Regions from separate parts of the Paenibacillus uliginis N3/975 genome, predicted to be linked through region 1. Evidence: predicted binding sites of a transcription regulator. Region 1 holds the regulator's gene; each other region holds the start of a gene.
The links. Region 1 encodes Rex, which represses fermentation and respiration genes when NADH is low (regulators of the CRP and FNR family bind a similar motif). Its sites were predicted from a motif close to TTGTGAAATATTTCACAA; they were not measured.
Positions count from the first base shown of each region.

Region 1 (7,858 bases):
CAGTTCATCCAAAGATGACTGTATATCGGTGTACTGCTTGTTATCCATCGCTTCGGCTACTGATAACATAGCCTCATCCCACCATTGGTTCAGTCGCTCGGACGAGTGATCTTCCACCTCAAGCTTCAATGTACGTTTACCGACAACCGACTTACCTTCCTTGTTTATATGTTCGACCAGACCCCGTAAATTCGTTTCTGGTTCTAAATCAAGTTTCAAAGTGACTGTATCCTGTTTAATATCTATTTGAGAGTTGTTCACTCCATCATACTGTGATACCACATTGGCCAGTGGATTCTGAAGAGCCATTTGCCGATACAGAAACCAACCGCCAAAAAGCACCGATGCCGATATAACAACCGTCAGAACGACAGGAACAATGCGTAGTTTCAATGTATTTCCTCCTTGTTATATGATGTATATTATTGATGTATCACGTTTGATACATCAATAATACATATATCTATACACACGAATCCGCCTCGTTAATACAAATATGAGTATATCACATCTTATATACTTTTTTCATTCGAGTCTGTGAAAATATTTAAAACTATTTTATCAAGATTTTTTGTAAACGCTTACACATAATCTTGTCATTTAACACTCCGCCTATTGATGGAGTGTTAAATTTTGTTATTGATTGGGTAGAATAATGTCTTCACCGATCTGACTTCCATCCTGAAACCGATAAAACCGGTATTTCGTCTCATTGTTTAGATGGTATAACAGATGCCATGCGTATTCTCCTTCATACATACCTAGAACAAGTCTTTCGATTACCGAACCAGGCAGGTCACTCTTGATCTGATTACGCATTTGAGCTTCCGATATACCACCGCTCAGAGGTTCGCTGTGTACAGCTTCGGCTCCATCCAGTGGTTTATTCTCTTCCGTAAACTTCACCCATACGATGATATCCTGGTTTTCCGTATCCTTACCGGTAACGACCCAGTAAATGCTCTCTTTATCCCATACCGATTTATAAGTTTTGTCTTTCTTCATCAAACCGCCATATTGCTGAGCAGCCTTGATAGCCGCGTTCTCTTCCGACCATTTACCAGACATTACATTTGAATAATAAATCTGAATAAACAGCAATATGAGCAGAAAACCGGAAATGCTGAGAAGTATCCACTTCGTTTTTTTCTTCAATCTGCGTTCCTCGCTCCCTTGTTATTCCCTAAAGGGTCAACAGCCGCTCGAACGCACTTTGGGCTTCACGGCGAATCTTTTCTTCATCCAATGTAAGGCAAATTCCGTTTTTGACGACCTGCTTACCATCTACCCACACATGCTCCACGTCCTTGGCACTCGCTGAATAAACCGCATGCGAGATAAAGTCCGTATGTGGCAGAAAATGTGCCTGATCGGTATTTAACGCGATAAAGTCCGCTTTCATTCCGGGAGCCAGCGTCCCAACACCGTCTAAGAATAATGATTTCGCTCCATATTCTGTTCCCATACGAAGTGATTCAACAGCAGGGACTGCTGTTGGATCGCCACTGACACCCTTATGAATAAGAGCAGCGAGTCTCATTTCCTCAAACATATCCAAATTGTTGTTGCTCGCAGGACCATCCGTACCCAGTGATACGGTAACTCCTGCTTTAAGCAGTTCCGGTACCCGGGCGACACCGCTTGCCAGCTTCAGGTTGCTTCCCGGATTGTGGGATACCGCTACCTTATGAGTCGCCAAAATCTCAATCTCTTCATCCGTTAAATGAACTGCATGCGCAACAAGCGCCGGGCGTGAGAAGACGCCAAGTTTTTGAAGATGAGCTACTGGCCGCAACCCGTAATCCCGAACATTCTGTTCGACTTCAGTTACTGTTTCTGACATATGGGTGTGAATTGGCAAATCCAGATCGTAAGCAGTCTGCACAAACTTTTCGATGTAATCCGGAGGACATGTGTAAGGCGCATGAGGCGAAATCATCGTTGTGATACGTCCATCAGCTTTACCGTGCCAGTCCTTCGCAAATGCTGTAGCCTCCTTCAGCTTGTGATTCTGAACATCTGGAGGACACAAACCGATTACACCGCGAGTAAGTACCCCCCGCATACCGGACTGCTCAGTCACGGCTGCTACCTGATCCATATGATCATACATATCGAGGAAGGTCGTCGTGCCGCCTTTCAGCATTTCGATCACAGACAACGAGGTACCCCAATATACATCATCAGCTGTAAACTTCGCTTCCATCGGCCACATTTTCTCCTGCAGCCATACCTGAAGTGCCAGATCATCCCCGTATCCACGAAGAAGCGACATAGCCGTATGACCATGCGTATTCATAAGACCAGGCATGAAAAACAGATGTGTGCCGTCGATAATCTCCATATTTTCCTCAACCTTCGGTTGTTCTTCACCGATATAGGTAATGAGATCGTCTTCGATGACCATATATCCGCGCAGAACCGGCTTTTCGTTCTGAAGTACAGCAAAGGTTCCGTTTTTAATCATCCATTTACGCTTCGTCATGATCGGCATCTTCCTTTCCGTTATCCAAATAATAAGCCAGACTCTGCAAATCCGTCGTGAAGTCAGCTGTATGAATCCGGATGTGCGGAGGAGCTTTCAAGATCGTTGGCGCAAAATTCAGAATCGCTTCAATACCGGATGAGATCAGTTTATCCGCCACATCTTGTGCTTCGACATCAGGAACGGTAATAATCCCGATCCGGATTCCGAACTCCTTAATAGTCGCCGTCAATTCTTCCATCGATTGAACGACTAAATTGTTGATTTTAGTGCCGACTTTGGGAGTATATGCATCGAATATAGCTACAATCTTCATATTATCTTTCAAAAAAGCGTTGTAATTGGAAAGGGCGTGTCCAAGATTACCAGCACCCACAAGCACTACATTAATCTGCTGGTCCAGTTTAAGAATATGACGGATTTTCTCGATCAAATAAGAGACGTCATAACCTATCCCTTTTCTGCCAAAATCTCCAAAATAGGCAAGATCCTTGCGGATTTGCGCCGGATTTAGGTCGAGCTTCTGTCCAAGCTCCTGTGAGGACACCGTTGCAACCTCACGAAGATGAAGTTCGTTCAGATAGCGTAAATATACGGGCAGTCTGCGAACCACGGCCTCCGAAATTTTATCCGATTTCATGCATGCTCCCCCTAATGATAAACTCAAAATAAATAACTTAAATTCTTATTGTATCGCCTCGTCCCCGTGAAGCCATTCCGCAATGCGGGGAACCATCTGCTCTGTCCGCATATGTTCCATTTTCGGGCCAGGCAGTGAATATAAAAAGTATTTTCCGTAATAAGATTCAATCACACGGGTATCATAAACAATCACAATACCCTTGTCTTGAGCTGTTCGCACAAGACGCCCGAAACCCTGCTTAAAGCGAATAACCGCTTGAGGTACGGATAGTTTCATGAACGGATTTTTCTTCTGCTGCTGCAGTAACTCGCTCTTCGCTTCGACAAGGGGATGGTTGGGCGGTTGAAACGGTAGCCTTACGATAGCCAGGCATGTCAGCGCCTCTCCCGGAATATCGACCCCTTCCCAGAATGAGCTTGTCCCAAGCAGCACCGATGCGCTGCTGTCCTGAAACCTTCGAATCAGCTTGGTTCGGCTTGATCCATCCATCCCTTGTCCGAGTACGGATATATCACTGGATGACAGAACTTCCTTGAGCGGATCATACACCTGGCGCAGCATACGGTACGAGGTAAACAGTACCAGCATTCGTCCATGAGTTGCCTTAGCGGCATCTGCAAGTGATTGAACGAGTGTACTCACAAAGTTCTGATCTCCCATGGTCCCCTTAACGCTTGGGAAATCCCTTGGAATTAATAACAGTGCTTGCTCACGGTAATTAAACGGTGACGGAAGCTGCACGGTATTCAGCTGCCCCTGATCTGAAGCATCCTGCAGCCCAAGATTATCGATCATATACTGAAACGATTTATCTATAGATAGAGTTGCAGAAGTGAGAATGATACTTCTTTTTTTATCGAAGAACAGCTCTTTCAACTGCCCGCTCACATCAACTGGCACGGCAAACATCTGCAGCGATTTACTGCGAAAATTACCGTTCGCCTCCATCCAGTAAACCACGCCTTCATCGTTCAGAGTCATGAAAAATTTCAGATTCTCCCGGTGCGCAGCCAAGTCCTTAAAGAGGCCGTTAATATCCGTAATCAAACTGTCTGCTCCATAATCATTCAGTTCTTCCCGAACCTCAGATGTTAGCATGTCTCCTTTGCGAACGACATCTCCCAAGGTGACGTGAATCTGATTCTCTAACTCCGTCAAACTTTCCCAGTCTTTTGGCTTCTTGGATGGTGACAGTCGGAGCGTAAATTGTCCTGCATCCCCCGCAGAAGCATCTCCGCGTTCAGGAAGAAGTCCGAACAGAAGGTCACTGAGCCGATCCCAGCTCTCCTTGACAGTAATTAGATCAGGGTATAGCCGGTCAATGACTACCGTCCATTCCCCCGCCTTTTCGTGCGCCGACGTTTGAAGCAGTTGACGGAGTGCTGGCAACTGTCCATTGCGGCTGTCCTTGTAGAGACGTGTAAGGGTGTGTACCACCGTAAAATACTTCATATGGAGCCCGAGATGCTTCCCCGCCACATCTTCCAAGTGATGAGCCTCATCAATGACCAACCGCTCATACGACGGCAACAGCTGATGATTCGCTTTTACATCGGTAAACAATTTGGAATGGTTCGTAATAACCACATCCGCAATACCCGCTTCATGCTTCGCACGGTGGTAGAAACACTTTCGGAACCATGGGCAAGCCCGTCCCAAGCAAGAATCGGAATCGCTAGATACCGTTTCCCAGAAGTCCCCACCGCGTCCACCAAGGTTCAGTTCCTCATCATCCCCGGTTTCTGTCTGTGTCAGCCATATGATCATTTGGGCTGCAATGATGATATCCTCTTTAGGTGTGTTGAAATCTCTTCTATTTATTTTATGTTCAAATTTTCTCAAACACAAATAATGCTGTCTCCCTTTGAAGACGGCGGCCTTAAATGGAAACGGGACTACCTTAGTGAGTAGCGGGATATCCCGTTCACGAAGCTGTTCCTGAAGGTTGATTGTATGCGTGCTGACCATTACCTTCTGTTCCTGTTTCACACTTTGGTATATGGAAGGAAGCAAATATCCAAGTGATTTCCCTGTACCGGTCCCAGCCTCAATCAGGAGATGCTTGTCATCCTCTAGTGCATTCATGACCTCTTCGAACATAATGTCCTGGGCATCCCGACTTTCATATTGAGGAAGTGTCTCACGTAAATTATTACGTACCTGGCTCATATACTGTTCAAAGGATAGCTCGGCTAGCGGATTAACCTCTTCTTCATCTCGTGCAGGTGTCATATCGGTCCAGTCCTCGATCGCCAGAGCAAATTGACGAAAATACGTGTAGTTGTCCGGATCCTGAATCGCCTGATTTTCCTTATCAGCCCGCATTCCATCGAAGAACCAACTCAAATCACTGTCCTCAACCGCAAAAAGATCGCTCAAACGCTGTATCGTAAGCAGCGGAAGTTGATCAAGCTCTTCCAGACATTTCAGCAGCGCATAGGCGGTAGCAAGCGCATCGCTGTCCGCTTGGTGTGGGCGGTCATGCTCCAGGCCGAAATAGGACGACACCATCCCCAGCTGATACGATGTCAGTGAAGGAAAGCATATTTTCAAAAAATGTATCGTATCGAGTATCCGCCCGCTGAAAGGTAAATAACCACAACGGTCGAGTGCATTTTGCAAAAAATTAAAATCAAAGGCTACATTATGCCCCACAAGTACAACATCATCGAGCATAGGTACCAGTTCCATCATCATCTCTTCAAGGGAGGGTGCTTCAGCTACATCTTGATCCGAAATACCTGTCAAACCTGTAATAAACGGTGGAATCGGAATCCCGGGATTGACATAAGAGCCGTACACTCGGGAAATGCTGCGATCTTCATCAATGATGGCCAGCCCCACTTGAATGATTTCATCGGCTGACTGGTTGCCCGTAGTTTCAAAATCCAATACGGCAAATTTCATGTTCGTATAAATCCCTTTCATTCCAGTCTAAATAACAGCATAACAGATGTAACGCCGTTTGAACATTATGGACATAAAAAAGGCGATGCCACAGACTCGGCGCTTCGAGCGGGCATCGCTTCTACAGACTGATATTCATAACAACGAAATCAATTGACTCCCATACTGCAGTTCCCCGCGGTTCTTGTGGCAAACCTCCAGATTAATCAGCGGATCGGGAAGAGTCGGGTCACTCTGTATCGCAAGCGTGAAATAATCCCGAGCTTTGTCTGTCCGCCCGTTAATGACCTGTATGCAACCTAGAGCGTTATAAATCATGGCCTGTAATCTCTTGTCGTCCGCCAGCGGGAGAATCGATAGCAGATAACCTGAAGCCTCCACCGTCTCACCCAAATGCAGATGAGCCATGGCCGTATAGAGCCGAATCAGCAAGCTTTCCGGATATATGGCAGCAGCAACCGTAAATTGGGCCAGAGCAGGTCTGAACATAAGGAGTTTGTAGTATCCTTGGCCGCGTATGAAAGCATCCAGCTGCATTTCCGGTGATTCGGTCGGCGGAAAAACCGGTGATGAAGCTGCACTCTCACGGAAAATAGCCATCTTCTCTTCAAACCGAAGCCATTCATCAATGATACCTTCACTCATACTCTTCAACATATTCCAGTTATGAATCAGCGCCTGTTTCTTGGGACCATGTGCAGAAGGGTAATGCTTCACAATTTCATCTAACATGTCGTTCATTTCGTCGAATACATGTTGAAACATGGAGTGCATCCCACCCTTAGTGAAAAAATGAGATCAGTGCGTCGACCTGAGTTCATTTTTTGTTAAAGCTGATGTTTTCATTCCCGAAACAAGCGTTACATTTTGGAGTGAATGACTTTATCGAATCGTTGCATGAATCTCACGGTGCTCGGTTATAATCGGCTTGTTGCCGCCGTCTACAATAACAACTGTCGGTTTATGATTCTCATATTCCTCTTTAGACATCATCGCATAAGAAATAATAATGACATTGTCACCTGGTTGAACCAGTCGTGCAGCCGCACCGTTCAGGCAGATCACACCACTTCCGCGCTGGCCTGTAATGACATACGTTTCAAGACGCTCACCGTTATTATTGTTCACAATCTGTACTTTTTCATTCTCAAGCAGATCAGCGGCTTCCATTAAATCCTCGTCAATGGTAATGCTGCCAACATAATTAAGATTGGCTTCAGTTACGGTTGCACGGTGAATTTTAGACTTCATCATTGTTCTAAACATGAGGATTACCCTCTTTCGTTTGGAATAGTGCATTATCGATTAAGCGTGTCTTACCAAAACGAACAGCAAGCGCCAGTATACAGTCATTACCTGTTTCGGCAAGCCTTGCTTCATTATCAATCGGCATCAGTTCAGGAAATGTAAGTACCTCAGCATAATCGATCTTCGCCATCGGCGCCCCGGAGATAACCTCCGTGAGCAATCTGCGTACCTCACCAGCAGTAGCTGTGACTCCGTTCTCCAGTTGTTCCAAAGCTACATTCAGTGATCTGGATAACACCAACGCCTGTTCCCTTTCTTCTGCATTTAGATACACGTTGCGGGAACTGAGGGCGAGGCCATCCTCCTCCCGGACTATCGGGCACGGTACGATGGTGACGTCCATATTCAAGTCACGGACCATCTGTTCAAGTACGGCAACCTGCTGTGCATCCTTCATCCCGAAAAAGGCAAAATCAGGTTTCACGATATTAAAGAGTTTATTCACGACGGTTGTCACACCATCAAAATGTCCAGGACGAGATGCCCCACACAAGAGAGAAGTCAGCTCAGATACC
Region 1 covers NZ_LT840184.1:3,798,100-3,805,957, forward strand. The annotation lists gene B9N86_RS17920 (hypothetical protein) at 1-393, opposite strand, end outside; gene B9N86_RS17925 (cell wall elongation regulator TseB-like domain-containing protein) at 637-1,155, opposite strand; gene B9N86_RS17930 (amidohydrolase) at 1,184-2,485, opposite strand; gene B9N86_RS17935 (redox-sensing transcriptional repressor Rex) at 2,472-3,125, opposite strand; gene dinG (ATP-dependent DNA helicase DinG) at 3,171-6,035, opposite strand; gene B9N86_RS17945 (tetratricopeptide repeat protein) at 6,171-6,800, opposite strand; gene panD (aspartate 1-decarboxylase) at 6,918-7,301, opposite strand; gene panC (pantoate--beta-alanine ligase) at 7,294-7,858, opposite strand, start outside.

Region 2 (7,858 bases), 160 kb from region 1:
TCCAGCTGCTGCTCACGAGTCAATTTAATGAAGTTTACAGCATAACCCGATACACGGATCGTTAATTGCGGATAATTTTCTGGATGCTCCATAGCGTCCATCAATTGCTCACGATCAAATACGTTAACGTTCAAATGATGCGCTTTGCTGCCAAAGTAACCATCCATCATTGCTACCAAGTTAGTCTCACGGATAGCAGCTTCTTTACCGAGTGCTTTTGGCACGATTGAGAAGGTGTTCGAGATACCGTCCAGGCTGTCTTCATAAGGCAGTTTTGCTACCGAACTCAAGGAAGCAAGCGCACCTTTTTTGTCGCGTCCGTGCATTGGGTTTGCACCAGGTGCAAATGGCTCTCCCGCTTTACGTCCATCTGGAGTAGTACCCGTCTTCTTACCGTATACCACGTTCGAAGTAATCGTCAGTACGGACTGTGTTGGCAGTGCATCACGGTAAGCTTTATGTTTGCGGATCATGCCCATGAAAGTCTCAACCAGTTCAACAGCGATGCTGTCAACTCGGTCGTCGTTGTTTCCGTAGCAAGGGAAGTCGCCCTCGATTTCAAAATCAACAGCAATGCCATTTTCATTGCGAACTGGCTTCACTTTAGCATATTTAATGGCACTCAAGGAGTCAGCGGCTACCGACAATCCGGCGATACCACATGCCATCGTGCGCAGAATATCACGGTCATGCAGCGCCATCTCAATACGCTCATAGGAATATTTATCATGCATATAGTGAATTACGTTCAGCGTGTTCATATACAGCTTCGCGAGCCATTCCATCATCGGCTTGAAGCGTTTCATTACTTCTTCATAGTCGAGGGTCTCTGCAGTAATAGCAGGGAACTCAGGACCAACTTGAACACCGGATTTTTCATCACGGCCGCCGTTAATAGCATACAGAAGCGCTTTAGCCAAGTTTGCACGTGCTCCGAAGAACTGCATTTGTTTACCGATACGCATAGCCGATACGCAGCAAGCAATACCGTAGTCTTCACCGTAGATCGGACGCATCAGATCATCGTTCTCATACTGAATGGAGCTCGTTTCGATGGATACTTTTGCACAGAATTTCTTAAAGCCTTCAGGCAGCTTCTCTGACCACAGTACAGTCAGGTTTGGTTCAGGTGCAGGTCCAAGATTGTAGAGTGTGTGCAGGAAGCGGAAGCTGTTCTTCGTTACACGAGTTTCGCCGTTCATTGACATACCGCCAATGGATTCTGTTACCCAAGTTGGGTCACCGCTGAACAGATCATTGTAATCCGGTGTACGCAGGAACTTAACGATACGAAGCTTCATTACAAAATGGTCAACCAGTTCTTGTGCTGTTTCTTCGGTCAATGTGCCTTCAGCCAGATCACGCTGGATGTAAACATCCAAGAATGAAGATACACGTCCGAGGGACATCGCTGCACCGTTCTGTTCTTTAATAGCTGCCAAGTAACCGAAATACAGCCACTGGAATGCTTCTTTTGCTGTTGCTGCCGGTTTAGAAATATCAAAGCCGTGCATTTCAGCCATTTGTTTCAGTTCTTTCAATGCACGAATTTGCTCTGACAGTTCCTCACGAAGACGAATCACATTCTCGTCAATCACATCAACCTCGAGACTGTCCAGCTCTTTCATTTTATCTTTAATTAAGAAATCAATACCGTATAGTGAAATCCGACGATAGTCGCCGATAATGCGTCCACGTCCGTATGCATCGGGAAGTCCTGTAATGATACCGGCTCTACGCGCAGCCCGCATCTCGGAAGTATAAGCGTCAAATACCCCTTGGTTATGGGTTTTGCGAATGTTTGTGAACATATCAACGATGCCTTGCGGAAGTTCAAATCCATAAGCATTACATGCGTCGATCATCATCTTAATGCCGCCGAACGGCTGAATGGAACGTTTGAATGGCTCATCGGTTTGTACCCCGACGACTTGTTCTTTGCTTTTATCCAAGTAACCTGGCTGGTGCGAAACAATTGTAGAAGGAGTGTTTACATCCACATCCAGCACGCCGCCCGCTTCCCGTTCTTTTTTTGTCAGGTCCGATACGATGTCCCATAATGCTTTGGTGTTCGCTGTAGGACCAACCAGAAAATCATCAACACCGTAATAAGGATCAATATTCAGCGCAATAAATTCGTTAACATCTACTGCTCTGTTCCATTTTCCTGTTTTGAACCCTCTCCAACCGGACTGCATGTCTTTAATTTCTTTTTCAATCACCGACATTTTTAAATCCCTCCATGTTCTGTTGTTGAGGCATGAGTTTATAGTATATCTTTCTCATGTCCACCATCCCAGATCAATAAAATGTGACACATTTCACAATGTTGGGTGTGAAGCCCCGGCTACATTCCGAGCCGCTAAACTGTAAGAGTTATTATCTGAGATTGTTTTTACACTTTAATTGTAGTCCCGTTAACTGAAAACAGCTGTGACAAATATCACAAACAAGGTGATATTTGTCACGCTGATTCACTTACAATTTATCTATCTATATTAGCTGTCAAAACGTCCGTAGAACGCGTTGCGATACACATCTGCGAGCTCAGTTACGAGAGGCAGTTTTGGATTCGCAGTTGTACATTGGTCTTCAAATGCACGGTCTGCCAAGTACTCCACCCGGCTTTCAAAGTCTGCCGGATCAAAGCCGAGCTGCTGGAACGATTCCTCAATGCCAAGTTTTTTGTTTAGGTCGCGAATCGCTTTGATCAAGCTGTTCACGCCTTCTTCGGTTGTGCGAGCCGGCAATCCAAGAATGCGGGCAATCTCTGCATACTTTTCATCTGCTACGAAGTGGGTATATTTAGGCCATGCAGCAAACTTCGTCGGTTTCATGGCATTGTAACGGATGACGTGAGGCAACAGAATCGCATTGGTCCGTCCATGTGCGGTATGATATTGACCGCCCCATTTATGAGCAAGGCTGTGGTTGATGCCCAGGAATGCGTTGGCAAAAGCCATACCAGCAAGTGTCGATGCGTTATGCATTTTTTCACGAGCCAGTTTGTCGCCAGTCAGTGCCGACTTCTCAAGGTACTGGAATACAAGCTGAATAGCTTTGATTGCAATACCATCTGTATAGTCGTTGGCCATTACAGATACATAAGCCTCAATTGCGTGTGTCAGAACGTCCATACCCGTATCGGCAACTGCTGTTTTAGGCAAGCTGTACACATACTCTGGATCGATAATTGCCACGTCAGGCGTCAGCTCATAGTCTGCCAGAGGATACTTCGTATTCCCATGCTCTTTATCGGTGATAACCGTAAATGAAGTTACTTCCGAACCAGTACCCGATGTTGTTGGGATTGCTACGAACTTCGCTTTTTGACCAAGTCTTGGGAATTTGTAAATCCGTTTGCGAATGTCCATGAATTTTTGCTTCAGATTGTTGAAATCAGTGTCCGGATATTCATAGAACAGCCACATCCCTTTTGCTGCGTCCATCGGAGATCCACCGCCAAGGGCAATGATGCAGTCCGGCTGGAATCTCTTCATCATTTCAGCACCGCGCTGAACCGTAGTTGTTGATGGATCCGGTTCTACTTCAGAGAATACTTCGATGGCAACCGGAACCTGACGCTGACGAAGATAATGCTCAACTCTTTCTACATAGCCGAGTTTCACCATCATAGGGTCAGTAATAATGGCAACACGTGTGATATCCGGCATTTTGGCAAGGTACTGGGTTGATCCTTTTTCAAAATAAATTTTGTTCGGTACTTTGAACCACTGCATATTCACGGTACGACGGTTCACCCTTTTCACGTTGATGAGATTGACGGCGGTCACGTTCGAAGATGTCGAGTTACGACCATACGATCCGCAGCCCAAGGTCAACGACGGCAAGTTTGTATTGTAGATGTCACCAATACCACCCTGTGACGAAGGCTGGTTCACGAGTATCCGGCAAGTTTGCATACGGTCCGAGAACTTATTGATGATTTCTTCGTTATTCGAGTGAATAACTGACGAGTGACCCATACCGCCAAAAGCAACGATTTCAGCAGCACGGTCAATTCCTTGATCTGCTGTCTTCACTTTGTAGCAGGCCAGGATCGGGCTAAGCTTTTCAGCTGATAGCGGGAACTTCGGTCCCACGCCTTCAATCTCAGCTACCAGGATTTTTGTTCCTTTCGGAACTTCAATTCCACATGCTTCAGCGATCTTCACAGCAGGCTGTCCGACGATTGCAGGGTTTACCGCGCACTTCTCTGCCACTATTGCACCTGCGGTCAGCTTCGCCGCTTCTTCTTTGTTCACGAAGTAGCAGCCGCTCGCGATCATTTTTTTCTTCACTTGTTCAAAAATAGCTTCTTCTATAATAACAGCCTGTTCCGATGCACAGATCATGCCGTTGTCAAACGTTTTTGAGAGAATGAGGTCATTGACCGCTTGATCAAGATTGGCCGTTTTTTCAATAAAGCAAGGTACGTTCCCGGGTCCTACACCGAGTGCCGGTTTCCCGCAGCTGTACGCTGCTTTTACCATGGCCGATCCGCCTGTAGCCAAAATGCAAGCTACATCAGGATGGTTCATCAGGACATTGGTCTTTTCCATAGACGGTTCGTCAATCCATTGAATACAGCCTTCCGGAGCACCGAGTTTTACTGCGGCATCCAGCAAAATCTTCGCTGCTTCACGGCTGCAGGCTTGTGCGGATGGATGGAAACCAAAGATGATCGGATTTTTCGTCTTAATGGCAATAAGTGCTTTAAAAATTGTCGTTGATGTCGGATTCGTTACTGGGGTAATCCCCATAATGATACCTACAGGCTCAGCAATCTTTTGGAAGTTGTCATAAGAGTTATCTTCAATAACGCCAACCGTCTTATTGTACTTAATACTGTTATGAATATATTCGGTGGCAAACATGTTCTTGATGATTTTGTCTTCGTATACTCCACGGCCCGTTTCCTGCACAGCCAGTTTGGCCAGATGCATATGCTTATCCATCCCTGCCAGCGCCATGGCATTAACGATCTTGTCGATTTGTTCCTGATTAATGTCAACAAACTGTTCTCTAGCCTTGTTTGCCTTGTCGATTAAGCCTTGAATATACTCACCTGCTGTTTGCTGTTTCACCTGAGCGGCTTCATTCTTAATGGCCATCTCCCTCATCCTCCTGTAAAAAAATGTTTATTATCTCTCTACACATTGATCATATCACAGGCCTCCTCAGAAAGATAGTGAATTTTTTCACATAGTTAAAACTTTTTTCAGAAAATAAATTCAAACGCAATCATTTCCATCTTTTCAAATTGTCTGTGTTGTCTTACACTACATTATCTCTGTTTCAAGTGAAAATAATCACAACGTTTGAAAATTCGCCACTTTTGCCCCTGCTTTCTGCCCCACAAGTGAATGTATTCACGTTATAATTAATTTAAATTTAACAGAAAATATTAGGGAGTTAGGGGATAGCGACATGAGAACAATGGAGAAGGTCATGGAAACCCAAGGGAATACCAGCTGTTTTTCGGAGCAAAACCTCAACCGTCTGCTCGTTAGCATGAAGGATCGTGTGATTCCGGAAGGATCCCATTTGTTCTGGGAAGGCGATTTTTCCGATAAACTTTACTATATCAAACGTGGACGCATTAAATTAACCAAATCGACGGATGAAGGCAAAGAACTTATCCTATATATGTATCAAGCTGGTGATATGGTTGGCCAGGCCGATCCCTTCTTCAGCACCAAACACAGCTTCTCGGCTGAAGTGTTGGAAGAAAGTGAAGTCGGCGTTATTGAGCATAAGGATCTCGAAATTCTCATCTGCCAACACTGCGATTTCGCCATCGACTTCATGAAATGGATGGGGATTCATCACCGGATAACACAGACCAAATTTAGAGACCTGATGATGTATGGAAAGCCCGGGGCACTCAGCTCAACACTGATCCGACTTGGCAATACTTATGGGGAAATTCTCTCGGACAACTCGATCTTGATCAACAAGAAAATTACCCATACAGATTTATCGAACATGATTGGCGCTACTCGCGAGAGCGTGAACCGCATGCTGAGCGACCTCCGCAAAAAAGAAGTTGTCGAGTATGTAAGTGGAATGATAGTGATCAAAAACTTAGGAGCCCTGCAGGAAATCTGTCACTGTGAGCTATGCCCAAATGAGATCTGTCGTATATGATCTCCCTGCTGCAAAACTCATTAGAAGCTTATAAAGACGCTCGATGGTGATCGGGCGTCTTTATTGTTTTTGAGTATAAAAGCAGAAAAATCGACCACAATAAAAACGTCTTTCCAAACCATTCAAAAGGGAGTGCTTCTCGCATGCGTGAAGGTTTGATTCCTGCTGTTCTTGGAACTGTAGTATCTGCTTCCGGCGCCGCTCTGCTTTGCAGCAAGTATAAACTTGCCGCAACCGGTATCCTTGGGTTCGGGCTCGCTCATATCGCACTTGGTGCGATTGACCTTGTGCAACACCGGTGACTGTTTTGGAAGACTTTAAGGGGCGCTCTGAATAGCCATACGATGGCTAAAGGACGCCCCTTCTTCTATATGTTTAAACTTATGGTTTGTGAGACGCTTCGTGCATATTCATCGTTAAAACGTACACAAAAAAATCACCCCCTTGTGAGTGGCAGTAACTATCCGCCATCTAAAGGGAGCGATTTCTTATCTTTTAATGCCTGCCCAAACTCATTCTCTAACATAGCATTTAGAACTTATTTATGGGAAAGTTCCTTATCGTTCACATACTTTTGTGTCTTTTTACCTTTAATCGGGGAGATAAACCAGTAAGACATACCTACGAACAACCCACCACCAATAATGTTCCCCAGTGTGACCGGAACCATATTGTTAACCCAACCAGCAATCGAAACGGTTTCCGGATGTCCTGGCAGCATCGTTGCGAGAGACAAAAGCGTCATATTCGCTACACTGTGCTCATAACCCGTAGCAATGAAAGCAAACAGACACCACCAGATGAGAATGAGTTTGGCTGTTTCTTCTTTTGCACGGGTTCCCATCCACAAGGCAAGACAGACAAGCCAGTTACACAAAATACCGCGGAAAAATAATTCCATAAAAGGCGCATTCATTTTATTGGCAGCCGCCGTAAAGATCACATGATCAGATGGAATAGCCTTAAACAAGCCGGTACCCCATACCAGCAGACTGAGCAGTACAGCTCCACCCAGATTGCCAAGAAATACGATCACCCAGTTTTTCAATGTATCTCCCACGGATGTTCGTCCAGCAAGAGTGCTCATCGTAAAAAACATATTGTTACCGGTAAACAGTTCTGCTCCAGCAAAAACAACCAGTGTCAGTGCAATTCCGAAAGAAGCTCCCATCACCAAAGTCTGAAACGGTGAGCCTGCAGCCGCAAATGGCGCACCCAGTTTAAAGATCAGAACAATTCCAATACCAACATATGCGCCGGCCAGGAAAGCCGAGACGAAGTAACGGATCATATTCGCGTTCATATGTTCTTTCTTTTTGACAGCCGCCTCAATGATGCTTTCCACTCCCTGTGTGAACATAGGGGTACCTCCTGTTATGGTTTCTCTCTACTTGGTATACACAACCAGCTGGTATTCCCTATACGGCGATCTGTACAACATCTCCCTCTAACCGGACCGGGTAAGTCCGGACCTGACCACTATCGGGCTCTTGCACTTCACCGCTTTCCAAGTCAATTCTCCAGTCGTAAAGTGGATCATACAGGTAGTGACCAGATACAATCCCCTCAGCCAATGGTCCGCCTCTCGGGTGCGGGGTTTTATTCTCCAGAGCAAACAAACGACCATCCGATGTGTGAAAAACGGCAATCTCTTCATTCTTGATTACCACAACTTTTCCAATACGCATCATAAACTCATCTTTTTTTC
Region 2 covers NZ_LT840184.1:3,960,826-3,968,683, forward strand. The annotation lists gene pflB (formate C-acetyltransferase) at 1-2,228, opposite strand, end outside; gene adhE (bifunctional acetaldehyde-CoA/alcohol dehydrogenase) at 2,499-5,114, opposite strand; gene B9N86_RS18825 (Crp/Fnr family transcriptional regulator) at 5,431-6,150, shown strand; gene B9N86_RS18830 (asparagine synthase) at 6,294-6,452, shown strand; gene B9N86_RS18835 (formate/nitrite transporter family protein) at 6,689-7,510, opposite strand; gene nirD (nitrite reductase small subunit NirD) at 7,569-7,858, opposite strand, start outside.
Region 2: the regulator Rex is predicted to act here: its motif matches at 5,190-5,207, upstream of adhE (bifunctional acetaldehyde-CoA/alcohol dehydrogenase).

Region 3 (7,858 bases), 2.9 Mb from region 1:
AGCAGAAAGAAGCCCAAAAAATAGAGCAGGATGCGGCCAAGTTCCAAGAGCTGCAGCAAAAATATGACGAGGCGATGAAACTGTTGGGGGAGAAGGAACTTGAAAACCACATCCTCAAAGATCTCGTAAAAAAAAAGTATCCCGACTACAAATAGCCTCCTATTGGATTGAGCAAGGCTATCCGATCCGTACCGTCCTACGGATCTGTGACGTGCCGCGATCCACGTACTATTACCGTTTGAAGCATCCTGAACGTCAGCAGCCGATCAGCAACGGACGACCGATCCCGGGCTATTCCTGTGACCAGAACGGAAAGGCCGTCTCGGATACCCGTATTCAAGGGTTTCTTCGTCGTCTGATCCAAGGCCCTCATGGAGCATCTGGTTACCGGAAACTGACGATTTTGCTGCGCCGAAAGTATAAGCTAGTGATTAACAAAAAGAAGGTATACCGTCTCTGCAAGTCCTTGGGGATTCTCCTTCCACAACGAGAAAGAACGAACCCTGTTCCCAAAAGAGTAGCGAATAACCGGGTGGTAAATGGCGCCAACCAGTTGTGGCAGATGGATATTAAGTATGGCTACGTGGCGGGAAAACGTCGGCATTTCTACCTGGCCAGCATTATTGACGTGTTTGACCGCCGAATTGTAGCGTACCATCGCGGGAAAACCTGCCACACCCAAGATATCTTACGTACACTCCAGAAAGCGCTCCTTACGCGTAAAGTGTACGGAGATGAGCAGAAGTTGGTTATTCGTACTGACAATGGCCCCCAGTTCGTCAGCAAGGCGTTCCATGCTTTCTGTGAACAGGCAGGGCTTGAACATGAACGTACTCCGAACCGGACACCGAACAAGAATGCCTTCATTGAGTCCTACCACAGTATTGTGGAACGCGAGTGCTACCAACGACACTGTTTTGAGGATTATGAGGAAGCCTTTTCGGAAGTAGATCGGTTCATTCGCTATTACAACAACGAGCGCATTCATGGAAGCCTTCATGACTGGCCACCTAAGGAGTATTTGCGTTTGGTGAACGAAGGAACGATTACTCCTGCAAAAATTGCGTTATGATGCGATATCCCGAGAATGAGGTGGCTAGTGTCCAAGATTAGGGGGTTAAACCGAAACCGGATGTTTGCACTTGCAATAGCGTCACCTGTGTCCGTTTACATTCGAAATGTCCGAAATCGTCACAAATAGCGGCTCCTGAGTCCGTTTGCTCTCAAAACTACTTATTGTTCGACAAATAACCAGTCTTATAGCGAGCAGTGCAGGTATACCTTATGGCGCCATCGCCATTTATTCATCGGTACGATGAAGTCAAAGTCAAGCACTGATTTTGAATTTGAGCCGGATAAGTATTTTAAGATCTGCTTCGAAGCAGCGGGAGCGTTCGCTAAAAGCTTTCCAAAGGAAAGCTCGCATCGAAAGCATACGCTTGCCCCTGAATTTCTCCCCCTTAAGAAATAATTCAGGGAAATTCGGGGGCAACAGCGATTGTAGGAATGATTCGTACGCGCAGCAACTATTATATGTATTAAACATACTCACTCCTCTGATTGACATACTTGCTTTCAAATATCTCCCACTCTATTGACTTACGACACCAAAGGATTATAATTCTTACAACAACTGAAAAGATTTTTATGTATATGCCAGAGAATAAGGCTCAGGCGTCTCTACCAGGTTACCGTAAATGACTTGACTACATAAAAGCTGAGAGAAACATCATCCTTCGAGTAAACCGAGGTCTTACAACACGTTAAAGCCGCGTGACGTATTCGTATGGTATAAATTCAGACTCTCTCTTCCTTTATGTATTGTTGATAACCCGGACAGAAGCGCTGTCCGGGTTATTTAGTGTCTAGTCATGGGGAAACCTGAAGCTATAAAGTTTCGATAATCATAAGGGAGAGTGTCATATATGAGTTCACAAAAGAGACAGAAGCGTTATGAGGTCAGCTACCGGCTTGGACAAATCGCAATGGGACAGGCAGCAGCGGAAACTGTGATCAAGGACGGCACACTCGTTAACGTGTTTACTGGAGAGCTTCAGGAGCATGTCGATGTTGCCATGGCCTTTGGAAGAATTGCTTATATCGGACAAGCTGATCATACAATCGGTGAGAATACGAATGTGATTCAGGCGAACGGGCGATACATTGCACCAGGTCTGCTGGACGGACATATGCATGTGGAAAGCACGATGCTGACGGTAACCGAATTCGCCAAAGCAGCGATGGCTAAAGGCACAACTTCCATCTTTATGGATCCGCATGAGATTGCGAATGTATTCGGTTCAGAAGGCGTACACTGGATGCATGAAGAAGGGCAACAGCTTCCACTTAAAGTATTTACAACTTTTCCTTCTTGTGTGCCAGCTACAACGGACCTAGAAGACGCTGGCGCGGCACTTGGCGTAGCCGATATTGAAGCGGGACTACAGTGGCCGGGTGTGGAAGGCCTCGGCGAGGTAATGAACTTCCCGGGCGTCGTTTATGGTGACCCCACCATGTGCGGAGAAATTGAGGCAACCTTAAAGGCAGGCAAAACCGTTACCGGTCATTTTCCTTCCGAGGATGAGCGTATGCTGCAGGCTTATATCGCTTCAGGTGTCAGCTCTTGCCACGAAACGGTTACTAGGGAGCAGGCGCTGCAGAAGGTCCGACTCGGTATGCATCTGATGATCCGTGAAGGTTCCGCATGGCATGATGTTAAGGAAGTTATCAAAGTAGTAACGGAAGATAACGTGTGTACCGATAACATGTCCCTTGTGACAGACGACGTCTATCCGATGACACTGCTGAATCTTGGTCATCTGAACCATGTTGTACGCCGGGCGATTGAGGAAGGCGTTGATCCGGTTAAGGCCATTCAGATGGGCACGATCAATGTGGCTCGGTACTTCGGTATGGAGCAGGAAATTGGCAGCATCGCACCTGGTAAAGCGGCGGATATTTTGCTTATCGATGATCTGAAGCAAATGGTGCCTTCGCTTGTTATTGCTGATGGTGAAGTGGTGGCGGAATCCGGAAAGATCGTAAAAGAATTCCCGGTTTATGAATATCCAGCGGAAGCCCGCAGCTCGGTACGGCTGCAGCGTGCTCTAACCGCCGATGATTTCCTGCTGCGCAGCAAAGGAAATGCCCCACAGACACAGGTAAACGTGGTGCGTGTTATTGAGAACAGTGCCCGAACCGCCAAAATGACGGCGACCCTCCCAGTGATAGAGGGCATTATCCAGCCAGATTTGGCACAGGATGTCATCCAGATGGCTTGCATTGAGCGCCACAAGGGAACAGGGCAGATATCCCTCGGCTTTGCGAGCGGATTTCAGTTAAAATCAGGTGCAGTCGCCTCCACGGTGGCACATGACAGCCACAACCTGCTTGTTATGGGGACGAGCCCTGAGGACATGGCGTTTGCTGCCAATGAGCTTGCCGCCTGCGGCGGGGGCATGATCGTGGTACGGGACGGCGAGGTGCTAGCCAAGGTGGCGATGCCGGTGGCAGGTCTGATGGCGGATCGTCCGCTGGAGACGGTAGCTGCTGAAGTGGTGTCAATGGAGGAAGCGTGGAAGGAACTGGGTTGCCCGATGAATGCGCCGTTTATGACCTTCTCGTTGATCGCACTGCCGGTTATACCGGATATTCGGATCACGAACCGGGGACTGGCTGATGTGACCGAGTTCAAGTTGATTGAAACCGAAATTGGGCCATCCACGGTTTAAAAAAAACGAAATGATTGAGACACTTATCATTGCAAAAAACAGGGTGACCAACCATGGTTCACCCTGTTTTTTTCGTATTTTTATTGAGAACGTGATTTTCGTCACAAATTTATAACTATTTAACCCCTTCCAGGCACTTTAATGTGATAAATATCACAATTCTTCCGTTCGTCGTCTGAGAAAATAATAAAAGATAAATTTTAAAGCTTTATTACGTGAACCAAAAGGAAGGGGTATTTTATGGATCCGGTTATGCTCGCACGTATCCAGTTCGCTTCGACAACCATTTTTCACTTCATCTTTGTTCCGCTGTCCATCGGCTTGGCATTTCTGATTGCCATTATGGAGACGATGTATGTCGTCAAGGGCAACGAAGTATACAAGAAGATGGCAAAATTCTGGGGTAAACTGTTTCTCATTAACTTTGCTGTAGGGGTCGTTACCGGTATTTTGCAGGAATTTCAGTTCGGTATGAACTGGTCGGATTACTCCCGATTTGTCGGGGATGTGTTCGGAGCGCCGCTTGCGATTGAAGCGTTGCTCGCATTTTTCCTGGAGTCCACGTTTATCGGACTGTGGATTTTCGGATGGGACCGCTTGTCCAAGAAGGTTCACCTTCTTTGTATTTGGCTCGTGTCCTTCGGTACAGCAATGTCGGCTTTCTGGATTTTGGCCGCCAACTCGTTCATGCAGCGTCCTGTTGGATTTGAGATGAACAATGGACGCGCCGAGATGAATGATTTCTTCGCTCTGATCACGAATGGTCAGCTGTTGGTTGAGTTCCCGCATACGGTATTCGGGGCATTGGCCACAGGCGCATTTCTCGTTACGGGGATCAGCGCATACAAGCTGATGAAGAAGAAGGATATCGATTTCTTTAAAAAATCGTTTAACATTGCTATCATTATTGCTCTGATCTCCTCCGTGCTCGTTGCTCTCTTCGGTCACCAGCAAGCACAATATCTGGTGGATACACAGCCTATGAAAATGGCTGCAGCCGAGAGTCTGTGGGAAACGAGTGATGATCCGGCTCCATGGACGGTTTTTGCCGGGATTGATCCGGATAATCAGAAAAATACGATGGAATTGAAAATTCCTTATATGCTCAGCTTCTTGTCCTATAGTAAATTTTCCGGTGAAGTTATCGGAATGAAAGAACTGCAGGCACAGTATGAGGAGCAGTATGGACCTGGTGACTACATTCCACCAGTCCGGACTACATTCTGGAGTTTCCGTATCATGGTCGCTGCAGGCTCTATTATGATTTTGCTCGGTTTGTACGGCACATGGTTGACAATGCGCAAGAAAGTAGAAAAGGCAGGGAAATGGTTCCTGAGAGTATTACTGTTCAGCATATCACTGCCGTTTATCGCCAACACGGCGGGATGGATTATGACAGAAATCGGGCGTCAGCCTTGGACTGTATTTGGATTGATTCAGACGAAGGACAGCATCTCGCCAAACGTAGGCGCAGGTTCCATTCTGTTCTCACTCATTGCATTCAGTACGATTTATGCTGTGCTGGCTGCGGTAATGGCTTATCTGTTCGTTAAAGTTATCAAGAAAGGGCCATATGCGGTGGAGGAAGACGATCACAACGCAGCTGACCCGTTCAATAAGGGGGGAATCGGCAATGTCTCTTAGTGAGCTGTGGTTTGTACTGGTTGCCGTTCTGTTTATCGGGTTCTTCTTCCTGGAAGGCTTCGACTTTGGTGTAGGTATGTCAACACAATTCTTGGCCAAAAATGATACTCAGCGCCGGGTGCTTATCAACTCTATTGGCCCGTTCTGGGATGCAAATGAGGTGTGGCTGATTACGGCAGGCGGAGCGATGTTCGCGGCCTTCCCGAACTGGTATGCTACGCTGTTCAGCGGATTTTACCTTCCGTTCGTCGTTCTCCTGCTAGCCTTGATCGCCCGTGGGGTCGCATTTGAATTCCGTGGCAAGGTCGGGGATGCACGCTGGAAAAAGGTTTGGGATGGTGCCATCTTCACAGGAAGCATCCTCCCTCCATTCCTCTTCGGTGTAGTGTTCGCCTGCCTAATCCAGGGATTGCCGATTGACGAATCGATGCAGCTTCACGCTGGATTCTTTGATGTAGTCAATCTGTATACGGTTGTAGGCGGAATCACGGTAGTTATGCTATGCTTGCTGCATGGACTCATGTTTACGACACTCCGCACCATAGGAGATTTGCAGGAGCGTGCCCGGGTTATGGCCCGGCGCCTGTTGTTCCCGGTTGCAGCGCTGCTTGCGCTATTCGGAATTATGACGTATTTCATGACAGACGTGTTCAAAGTTCGGGGCGGCATATTGTCAGCCGTACTGGTGCTTGGTGTTATTGCATTCCTGGCAGCCGGTTATTTTATGAAAACCAAGAAAGACAGCTGGGCGTTCGGTATGACTGGGGCGGTCATCGTCCTGTCGGTTATGTCCGTGTTCATCGGATTGTTCCCGCGTGTCATGATCAGCTCGATTAACAGTGCGTTTGATCTAACGATCCAAAACGCCGCCTCAGGGCAATACTCCCTTAAGGTGATGACGATTGTGGCGGTTACACTGCTGCCGTTCGTATTAGGTTATCAAATTTGGAGCTACTACGTTTTCCATAAACGGGTACATGAGAAGGAGCATTTAGAGTACTGATGGGTAAAGATCTGCTGGGATACAAAGGAGTCAAGACGGTATTTCTCGTCGTCGCCGTATGTACCCTGGCACAAAGCATGGCCATCATATTGCAGGCAAAATGGTTGGCGGAGGTTATCTCCGCCCTATTTGCCGGATCCTCTCTGCAGGAACAGTACAGTAAAATGGTATTGTTCCTGCTTGCTTTTCTGGCACGCCACGCCATTGGGCTGCTGCAGCAGGGCATAGCGCAGCGGTTTGCCGAGGAGACGGGCACGGACCTGAGAAAGCAGCTGATGGATAAGCTGTTCCATATGGGCCCGAGATTTGTCCGGTCCGAGGGAACAGGCAATGTGGTCACGCTTGTGCTGGAGGGCATCGCCAAATTCCGCAAATATGCGGAATTAACCATACCGCGGATGATGGGGATGGCTTTTACTCCTGCGTTGGTATGGTTGTATGTGTTTTATATAGATCGTATTTCGGCTGTGATCTTGCTCGTAACGATGCCGATTCTGATCATATTTCTAATTTTGGTTGGCTTGGCAGCACGGAAGCAGACGGAACGCCAGCTGCATACGTACCGGATGCTGTCCAACCATTTCGTGGATTCCCTTCGCGGTCTGGAAACACTGAAGTTTCTGGGGCAGAGCAGGAGGCACAGCGAGAGCATCGGAGAGGTGAGCGAGAGCTACCGTAAGGCAACGATGCGCACGCTTCGTGTCGCGTTTCTGTCATCTTTTGCACTCGACTTCTTTACCATGTTGTCCGTCGCCGTTGTGGCGGTCAACCTGGGCTTGCGTCTGATCAACGGCGGTCTGGAGCTGCTGCCGGCTCTGACCATTCTTATTCTAGCACCGGAATATTTCCTGCCAGTACGTATGGTGGGAGCGGATTTCCACGCTACCCTGGACGGCAAGCAGGCAGGTGAGGCCATCCAGGAGATGATTAAGGATGAGCCGAATAGCAGTCCGGTGAATGGGCAGACAAGTGGAGACAGCAATGCACCTGAGCCTGTGTTGAATTGGAAGGACAGTAGCGAGTTGGAACTGTCCGGTATCAGCATGCGGCATGATGAGAATGGTCCTGCATCTCTAGAGGGTGTAAGCTTCCGGTTGAAAGGCAGAGGCCGGATCGGCATCGTGGGTGAAAGTGGTGCAGGTAAATCCACACTGATCGACATTTTGGGGGGATTCCTTGCACCAACCAGCGGCGAAGTTATGCTGGATGGGGTGAAGCTGCAGAATACAGCTTCTGAGGCATGGAGAAAGAACGTGACTTACATTCCGCAGCATCCGTATCTGTTCGGCGCCTCACTTGCCGATAATGTCAAATTTTACGCTCCCGACGCTTCGCGGACTGAGGTGGAGCGAGCGGTGGAGGCGGCTGGGCTGACCGCTGTGGCAGCATCTCTGCCGAACGGCTTGGACGAATTGATTGGCGGCGGAGGTCGGAGTTTAAGCGGAGGACAGGCGCAGCGGGTCGCGATGGCGAGAGCATT
Region 3 covers NZ_LT840184.1:208,154-216,011, forward strand. The annotation lists gene B9N86_RS00960 (transposase) at 1-155, shown strand, start outside; gene B9N86_RS00965 (IS3 family transposase) at 167-1,072, shown strand; purine riboswitch at 1,628-1,729, shown strand; gene ade (adenine deaminase) at 1,926-3,731, shown strand; gene B9N86_RS00975 (cytochrome ubiquinol oxidase subunit I) at 3,972-5,375, shown strand; gene cydB (cytochrome d ubiquinol oxidase subunit II) at 5,365-6,378, shown strand; gene cydD (thiol reductant ABC exporter subunit CydD) at 6,378-7,858, shown strand, end outside.
Region 3: the regulator Rex is predicted to act here: its motif matches at 3,873-3,890, upstream of B9N86_RS00975 (cytochrome ubiquinol oxidase subunit I).

Region 4 (7,858 bases), 1.6 Mb from region 1:
TCGCAGAGCTTCAAGGCCTCATACTTTATTTTGCTTGCCTTGGCCCTGATCGTACTTGTTATTGAAAAGATAGCATACGCTCGTGATAACATCGGAGTCATTGCTGTGCTGTTACTGGGTATTATTGTTCTGCCGGCAACAGAGTATGTCGTTTCGCGAAAGTTCCGATAAACCTGTTTGATGTATAAGGGGAAGACTGCCGTCCAAGTAGTCTTCCCTTTTGATTGAAATGCAGTTTGCTTATTGTATTATATTGACAAATATAGTTGAGGCTCTCGCGTAGATAACAGGTGGCTGTTACAATAGGAAAGTATGTATTAATTAAGACCGGATTTTAAAGGGAAGGAGCGATAACGGTGATTTATGGAATCGGACATGATGTGCTAGAAATGAGGCGTGTTGCTCTGTTGATGGAAGGCCCCCACGGTCAAAAGTTTATGGAACGTGTCCTGACAAGGGCAGAACGCACTTTAGCTGAGAACAAGGGTGGAAGCCGCACGGAATTTGTTGCCGGACGATTTGCAGCAAAGGAGGCCGTAAGCAAGGCTTTTGGCTGTGGAATTGGGAGTGTGATCGGCTTTTGGGATATAGAGATACTGCCGGACAAGCAGGGAAAGCCGGTTGTCACGTTATCGGCTTCGGCATGGTCCCGGTTGGGAATTAGCGAACCGGACCATTATGCGCTGCATTTGACCATATCACATCAGACTGAGCTGGCGTCTGCTTTTTCGGTCGTCGAGAAGCTCCAGGATAAGTAAGGTTGCACAAAAGGAGATAACAACAGATGAATAACATAGAGCAACAACGATTTTTCAGTCGAGAGCTGCTGGACTGGTATGGGCGCAACAAAAGGGATTTGCCCTGGAGACGGCACCGTAATCCATACTACATTTGGATCTCGGAAATTATGCTGCAGCAGACTCGGGTGGATACGGTCATTCCTTATTTCAACCGGTTTATTGAAAGGTTCCCAACGGTAGAGTCGTTAGCTGATGCGCCGGAGGACGAAGTCCTTAAATGCTGGGAAGGATTAGGATACTATTCGAGGGCCCGCAATTTGCAGCATGCTGCCCGGCAGGTGAAAGAGCAGTATGGTGGAATCATGCCGAGCGGCAAGGAGGAAGTATTCGGGTTGAAGGGAGTAGGCCCGTATACAGCCGGAGCGATCCGGAGCATTGCCTTTAACATTCCGGCACCTGCAGTGGACGGTAATGTGATGAGAGTGCTGTCCCGATATTTTTTGATTGAAGAAGATATTATGAAGGGAAGCACCCGTTCACATATGGAGGATCTCGTCGTCCGTTTGATTCCGGAAGGCAGGGCATCTGATTTCAATCAAGGACTGATGGAGCTCGGAGCGCTTGTATGCACACCGAAATCTCCGAAATGTCTCACCTGCCCGGTGATGGAGCACTGTGCCGGTCGTATTGAAGGGAAAGAGGAGTCACTTCCGATCAAGACCAAAGCCAAACCTCCCCGCCCTGAGTATCGGGTGACAGCGATTGTTGAAGGCAAGGATGAGCATGCAGGGAAGGTATTCATTCGCAAGCGCCCGGCAACCGGTTTGCTGGCTGGGATGTGGGAGCTGCCTCATGTGTCCGTATCGCCGGAAGGAGGGGCAGCACTCGCTTCCCTGCCGGACGAAGCTGCTATGGACAGGCTTGCCGGAGAGCTAAAGGGCGAAGGTATCCCAATTACACCGATTGCTCATTTTATGAACGCCGAGCATACGTTCAGCCATATTCATTGGAACATGCGGGTATTCCGCTGTCAGTGGCGCGATATAGGGAACAACCATTTGTATGCTGCTGAAAGTGCAGCTTCCTATGAGGCGGACTTAACCCTGGCGGAAGCGGCTGAGGGAGAGTCCGGCAGAGACGTTCCATTTCGCTGGATTTCTCCGAATGACATGGAATTTTACGCTTTTCCGAATGTATTCCTTCGTATATTAAATCAATATTTTTCATCAGTACAGAATTAACACAGTTAGGAGAGGACATGGTAGGCAACAGGGGGGAATCCCCACAGTAATGCCATGTCCTTTAACATATACATAGCATTGTTACAGTTCAACATGGGGAGAAGTGGTACCTATGCATGGATGGAAAAACCCGCTGCTGTACATATTCGGAATTGGTGTGTCCAACCTGGGAAATTGGATTTACTTGGTGGCCATAAACCTGTTGGTATTAAGAATAACCGGCTCACCGGCCGCAGTGGCTGGCATGTTCATTATCAGGCCGATGGCTGTACTGCTCACAAACTCCTGGTCTGGCAGCATCATAGACCGGGTTAACAAGCGAAAATTAATGATAGCAGCTGATTGTATAAGGGGGCTACTCATTTTTGTTATCCCTTGGCTGGATTCGATATGGGCTATTTACAGCATTATGTTTTTAATCGGCATCACCGGTGCGTTTTTCGGTCCGACCTCCATGACGTACGTTACCAAACTGGTGCCACCGGAGAACCGCAAACAGTTTAATTCCTGGTTCAGCTTCACAACTTCGGGAGCCGCGCTTCTCGGACCGGCAATTTCCGGTCTGCTTATTATGTATATGGATATTCGTGTAAGTATTATCATCAATGCGATTTCGTTTTTCGTATGTGCGTTGGTGATCTACTTTCTGCCGGACGTGGACCAGGGGGATGATGCTGCGAAAATAAGTGATCGGATCAGCCTGCGAACGATTATTGGGGATTGGGCACGGGTTATTAGCTATGGGAAATCAGCTAAATATTTCATTCTCATTTATTTATTGTTCCAGTCGGTTATGATGATCAGTTTTGCGCTGGATTCCCAGGAGGCTACCTTTATCAAGCAGGTGATACATCTGGATGACCGGAATTATGGATTGCTGATCAGCGTGGCCGGCGCCGGATATTTAGCCGGCTCCACGGCTGCCGCACTGACCTCCCGGCGGATGTCGCTGCGGATGTTGATCAGTCTGGGGATTCTGTTCTCTAGCGTAGGATATGCAATGTTTTATTCTGCTTCCGGCTTTGTCATGGCGGCAATAGGATTTATCGTATTCGGTTTTTTCTCATCTTTCGCGAATACCGGCTACTCCACGTTTTTTCAAAATAGCGTGCCGGTAGAGATGATGGGCAGATTTAGCAGTACGGCGAGTCTTCTGGAAGGGATTGCCCAAATCCTGTTAACTCTCCTATTGGGCTTTGCGGCAGAGCTACTGTCGGTTCAGGCCGTATGCCTGATCGGAGCGCTCCTTGCGATTGTCATTTCCACATTCCTGTGCTTTTTGATCTATATTCCGTCAAAAATCTCTCATTACGAGACCAAAACATCAAGCGCGAACGTTACGTAAATTCTTAGCAATTCGAAGATGATCAGAGCCGCCGACACTTCGGTCATTACGCTTAACTGCGTAAATGACCGAAGTGTTTTTTTAGCCGAAAAAACATGAAAAATAAAATTAAATTTTAAACCATATCTATGTGACTCAAATCACAAGGCTTGAATTCATTCAAATCTACAATGAGGTTAGTAAATGATAAGCATTCTCATGGAGGGAACAGTATGGATAATCCGAGAACGATTGAATTGGACGTGCGCCCGCATTTAAAAAACAAAATTGAACCGTTGCAAATCATTATGGATACCGTAAAATCCTTGAATAAAAACGATACATTCGTGTTGCATGTTACTTTTAAACCGACACCGCTTCTGATGTTGATGAAGAGAAAAGGATACCGGCACACGGCCCAAAAAGTAGAAAAGGATCATTGGATTGCAACCTTTGTCCATAAGAGTTCAAATCTGGAGGAAGCAGGCGGAATTCAAGAAACGGCTTCGCAAATGGAGCATTCCGATCCGACCATAAACGGACAGGTAGAGGTTTACTTTTTGGATAACCGCGGTCTTGAGCCGCCGACACCGATGATACGGACGCTCAAGCAACTGGAGAAAGCGAAGCCTGGGGATACGGTTAAAATTCACAATGACCGTGTACCCATGTTCCTGATCGAAGAGCTGCAGTCGCTCGGATATGCTTATGAGATTGAGGAGCAGCCCGACGGGACGGCCGTGGTGACCATTCACAAAACGTGATGGGGTGAAATTTATGTTTCGATTGCCGTTTACATTTATAATTACGGGCATGATCAGTTTCGTGCTTTTTCATTTTCTTACATTCGCCGATTTTGCCGGATGGGTCCACAGCGAACCCAGATCCCCGGACGGGTGGTTTCATATTCACCTGCTCGTCCTGGGATGGGCAACCATGATGGCCATGGGGGCTGTCTATCAGCTGATCAACGTAGTTTTGCAGACAGAGCTGCACAGCAAAAGATTAGGCTATATCCATTACGGTCTGTTTGCGACAGGCACATTGGGGCTTCTTGCCGGATTTGATCATTTTAACGCCAAATGGATTGCGGCATTTGCAACTCTGGCTTTTGCCGGCATTCTTCTTTTTGCCTGGAATATAGGTGCTACGCTGTTAAAAGCGAAGCAATGGAACCCGATAACGATCAGCACGGCGTGCGCGATCATTTATTTATGCCTTGCCGCCTTAACCGGAATGCTGATGGGGATGGATTTTAAATTCAATTTCCTGGGCATCTACCACATGAAGCTGCTTGGGGCTCATATTTGGCTTGGCACCATAGGCTGGTTCGGCTTATTGGTTACGGGCTTCAGCTATAAATTGCTTCCTATGTTTTATTTGGCACACCAGTATCCGGTATCTTTGCAAAAGTGGGTGCTGGTCTTCTGGAATGCCGCTGTATGGCTGGGTTGTTACGGATTCTTAAGCAGCAAAGTCATCTTTAATGCGGCTGCTTTCATTGTCCTGATCGTCGCTTTGTCCCTGTACAATGTCCACATTGGGCAAATCATGAAACACAAGCATAAAAAATCAGCCGGTGCAGGCATTGAATGGACGGCATGGTCGGCCAGAATGCTGCTGGCACTTGTCATTATGGGGACGGCAGCCGTCCTGTATAACGCTGAGCTGGCTCATCAAACCTCGTTCATTGTGTTTATGCTCTGGTCCTATTTATATGGCTGGGTAGCGGTCACCATTATGGGATATCTTTCGAAAATCGTTCCTTTTCTCTGGTGGACCTACAAGTATGGACCCAAAGCGGGAAAAGCAAAGGTGCCGACCATGGCCCAGCTGCTGCCCGAAAGACCCGTCCATATCGGCTTGTCGTCAGTCGTGCTCTGCATGGGCGGATTATTGGCCGGTTTGGGCACAAACAATTCGGTTATGATCATGATTTCCGGCATGGCGCTCTCGGTTGCAGCTGTCATCTACATGATCCGGATCGGATATGTTTTCACGAGATAAGTTATTGGCACAGATAAAATTTAAACAAAAGATAAGGGGTGGTTTATATGCTAACGATATATAGCGATGCGGAGCGAATGGAGCGTATTGTGAACCGTTTGCGCGAGGTGTACGACCCTGAGCTGGGGATCAATATCGTTGATCTGGGTCTTGTTTATGAGGTTCGCGACGTTCAAGAGGAGGTTTACGTGGCTATGACCCTGACCACTCCCGGATGTCCCATGCATGACATGATCGTATCGGGTGTGAAAAGCGCGCTAAGTGACCTGCCTAATGTCGCAGACGTTCATGTTCAGGTCGTCTGGGAGCCGCAGTGGACTCCCGAAATGATGTCGGATGAAGCGAAAGCGGAATTGGGATATTAATCTTTTGAAAGAAAGGATGAACGGGCATGTTAACTTTCAAACGGGCGGCTGCCATTATCATCCTTCTATCGATGTGTTCTGCCGTTATATTGGCTTGGACCGAAGCGAAAATGGATAAAACAGCTGAGCTAGCCGATACGCCATTGAATCAGGCTCCGGTTGAGCCGGTTGTTCACCGGGAAGGAACCGATGTTTTTATTGAGATGACGGCGCAAGTAACCAACATTGAAATATCAAAAGGGGTTACCTATAACGCCTGGACATTTAACGGAACAGTTCCTGGTCCGGTACTGCGAGTAAAAGAGGGTGATACGATTCACTTCACACTTCGGAATCTCGATCCGGATACGCCGCATTCCATGGATTTTCACGCTGTGCATGCATCCCCGTCGGAAAAGTTTATCGACATTCACCCGGGTGAGGAGGGCACGTTTGAATATAAGGCCAGCACCCCCGGCGTATTTATGTACCACTGTGGGACGAAGCCGGTTCTGCTTCATATCGCCAACGGAATGTATGGGATGATCATTGTCGAACCCAAGGACGGTTATCCGACGGACTCGGAGATCGACCGGGAATATACGATTGTGCAGAGCGAGTTTTATTCAGGTGACGTATATAACAGCTCCCTGCATGAGGAGCCTGCCTATGTTGTTTTTAACGGTAATGACTATGGGCTTAAGGAACATCCGTTTCTCGCAAAGACCGGGGACAAGGTAAGGTTATACATCAATAATGCGGGACCGAACCAGGTGAGCTCTTTTCACATCGTTGGCACTGTGATGGACCGAGTATACTTGGACGGCAATCCTCAAAATGTTTTATACGGCATGCAAACGGTTATGCTGCCGGCAAGCGGCGGAGCGGTGGTTGAGTTTACGGTTAAGGAGGAGGGTGACTATCCCATAGTTAGCCATCAGTTTAAAGACGCACAGAAAGGAGCCCTTGCCATCCTTCGGGTAACCAAAGACGGGAAGGATTCAAGAAAGACGGAATAAACCAATTGAGAAGAATGCAGATATTCACCCAGTTCGATATGAAACGATGAAATCACCTCACTGTCATTTTGCACAGGAGGTGATTTTGTTTCATTATAAATGAAACAATGAAACAAAATTGTGATTGTTTCATAAAAATAACAAGTAAAAACCTTTGTTTTTCATGGAATAAAAGAATTTAAGCCAAAAACGACATTTTATCTTTTCAAACCGAGAGAAGTATGGTTTAATATGAATGAATCGTGTTTCATTTGTTTCAATTAATGTTTCACGAGGTATCAGGGGGGATTTCGTGGCCAACATCAAGGATGTAGCAAAATTGGCTGGCGTATCTCCAGCAACCGTATCAAGAGTGTTATCGAATAAAGGCAATACCTCGGAAGATGTCCGTGCAAGAGTTCAGATGGCGATTCGGAAGACGAACTATGTTCGCACCGGAGGCGCCAAGCCTCTCATCGCCAGCAACAGGACCATTTGCTTGACCATCGCCCGAAACTCGACGCATATCTTCGGTAACCCGTTCTTCGACAGCGTGCTGTACGGGGTATCGAGCGCTGTTGAGCAGCATGGCATGGACTTGCAGCTGGCGGTGTTCCACAACGTCGATCAGCAGATCGAGAAATGCTTGCAGCTGTACAAGCAAAACAAGGTCGATGGGTTTATCTTGACCGGGATTTTGTCGGCTGACAAGGATCGGCTACTGCGAACCTTTCATGAAGAGCATATTCCGTTCGTCATTATCGGCCGCACGTTCCGCCATGACGTATTCTCCGTCCATAACGATAATATGCGGGACGGATATATGGCCGCTCGGCATCTGATTGACACCGGATTCCGGAATCTCGTTGTATTGACGCAGGACACGCAGTTGGATGTTTTCGCGGCGAGAATATCCGGTTATAGCCAAGCAGTACAGCAAGGCGGACTGGACGCGAGCCCCAAGCGTATCGTGCAGGCGGGACCGGAAGAAGAGGATATCATGGATGCGCTGCAGCGCCTGCTTGATGAAGGCGTCGTCGTTGACAGCGTCATCACGATGGACAGCGTCATGTCGCTTAGCGTTTTGAAGTTCTGTCAGCTGAAGGGTCTGCGCGTTCCGGAAGAAGTGGGGATAATCGGATTCAATGACGCCCCTTATCTGGTCAAGGTATCCCCGACATTAAGCTGTGTGGAGATGAATGGG
Region 4 covers NZ_LT840184.1:5,407,985-5,415,842, reverse strand. The annotation lists gene B9N86_RS25295 (hypothetical protein) at 1-171, shown strand, start outside; gene acpS (holo-ACP synthase) at 357-758, shown strand; gene mutY (A/G-specific adenine glycosylase) at 785-1,981, shown strand; gene B9N86_RS25280 (MFS transporter) at 2,094-3,326, shown strand; gene B9N86_RS25275 (DUF2249 domain-containing protein) at 3,539-4,069, shown strand; gene B9N86_RS25270 (hypothetical protein) at 4,083-5,312, shown strand; gene B9N86_RS25265 (metal-sulfur cluster assembly factor) at 5,360-5,677, shown strand; gene B9N86_RS25260 (multicopper oxidase domain-containing protein) at 5,704-6,675, shown strand; gene B9N86_RS25255 (LacI family DNA-binding transcriptional regulator) at 6,968-7,858, shown strand, end outside.
Region 4: the regulator Rex is predicted to act here: its motif matches at 3,455-3,472, upstream of B9N86_RS25275 (DUF2249 domain-containing protein).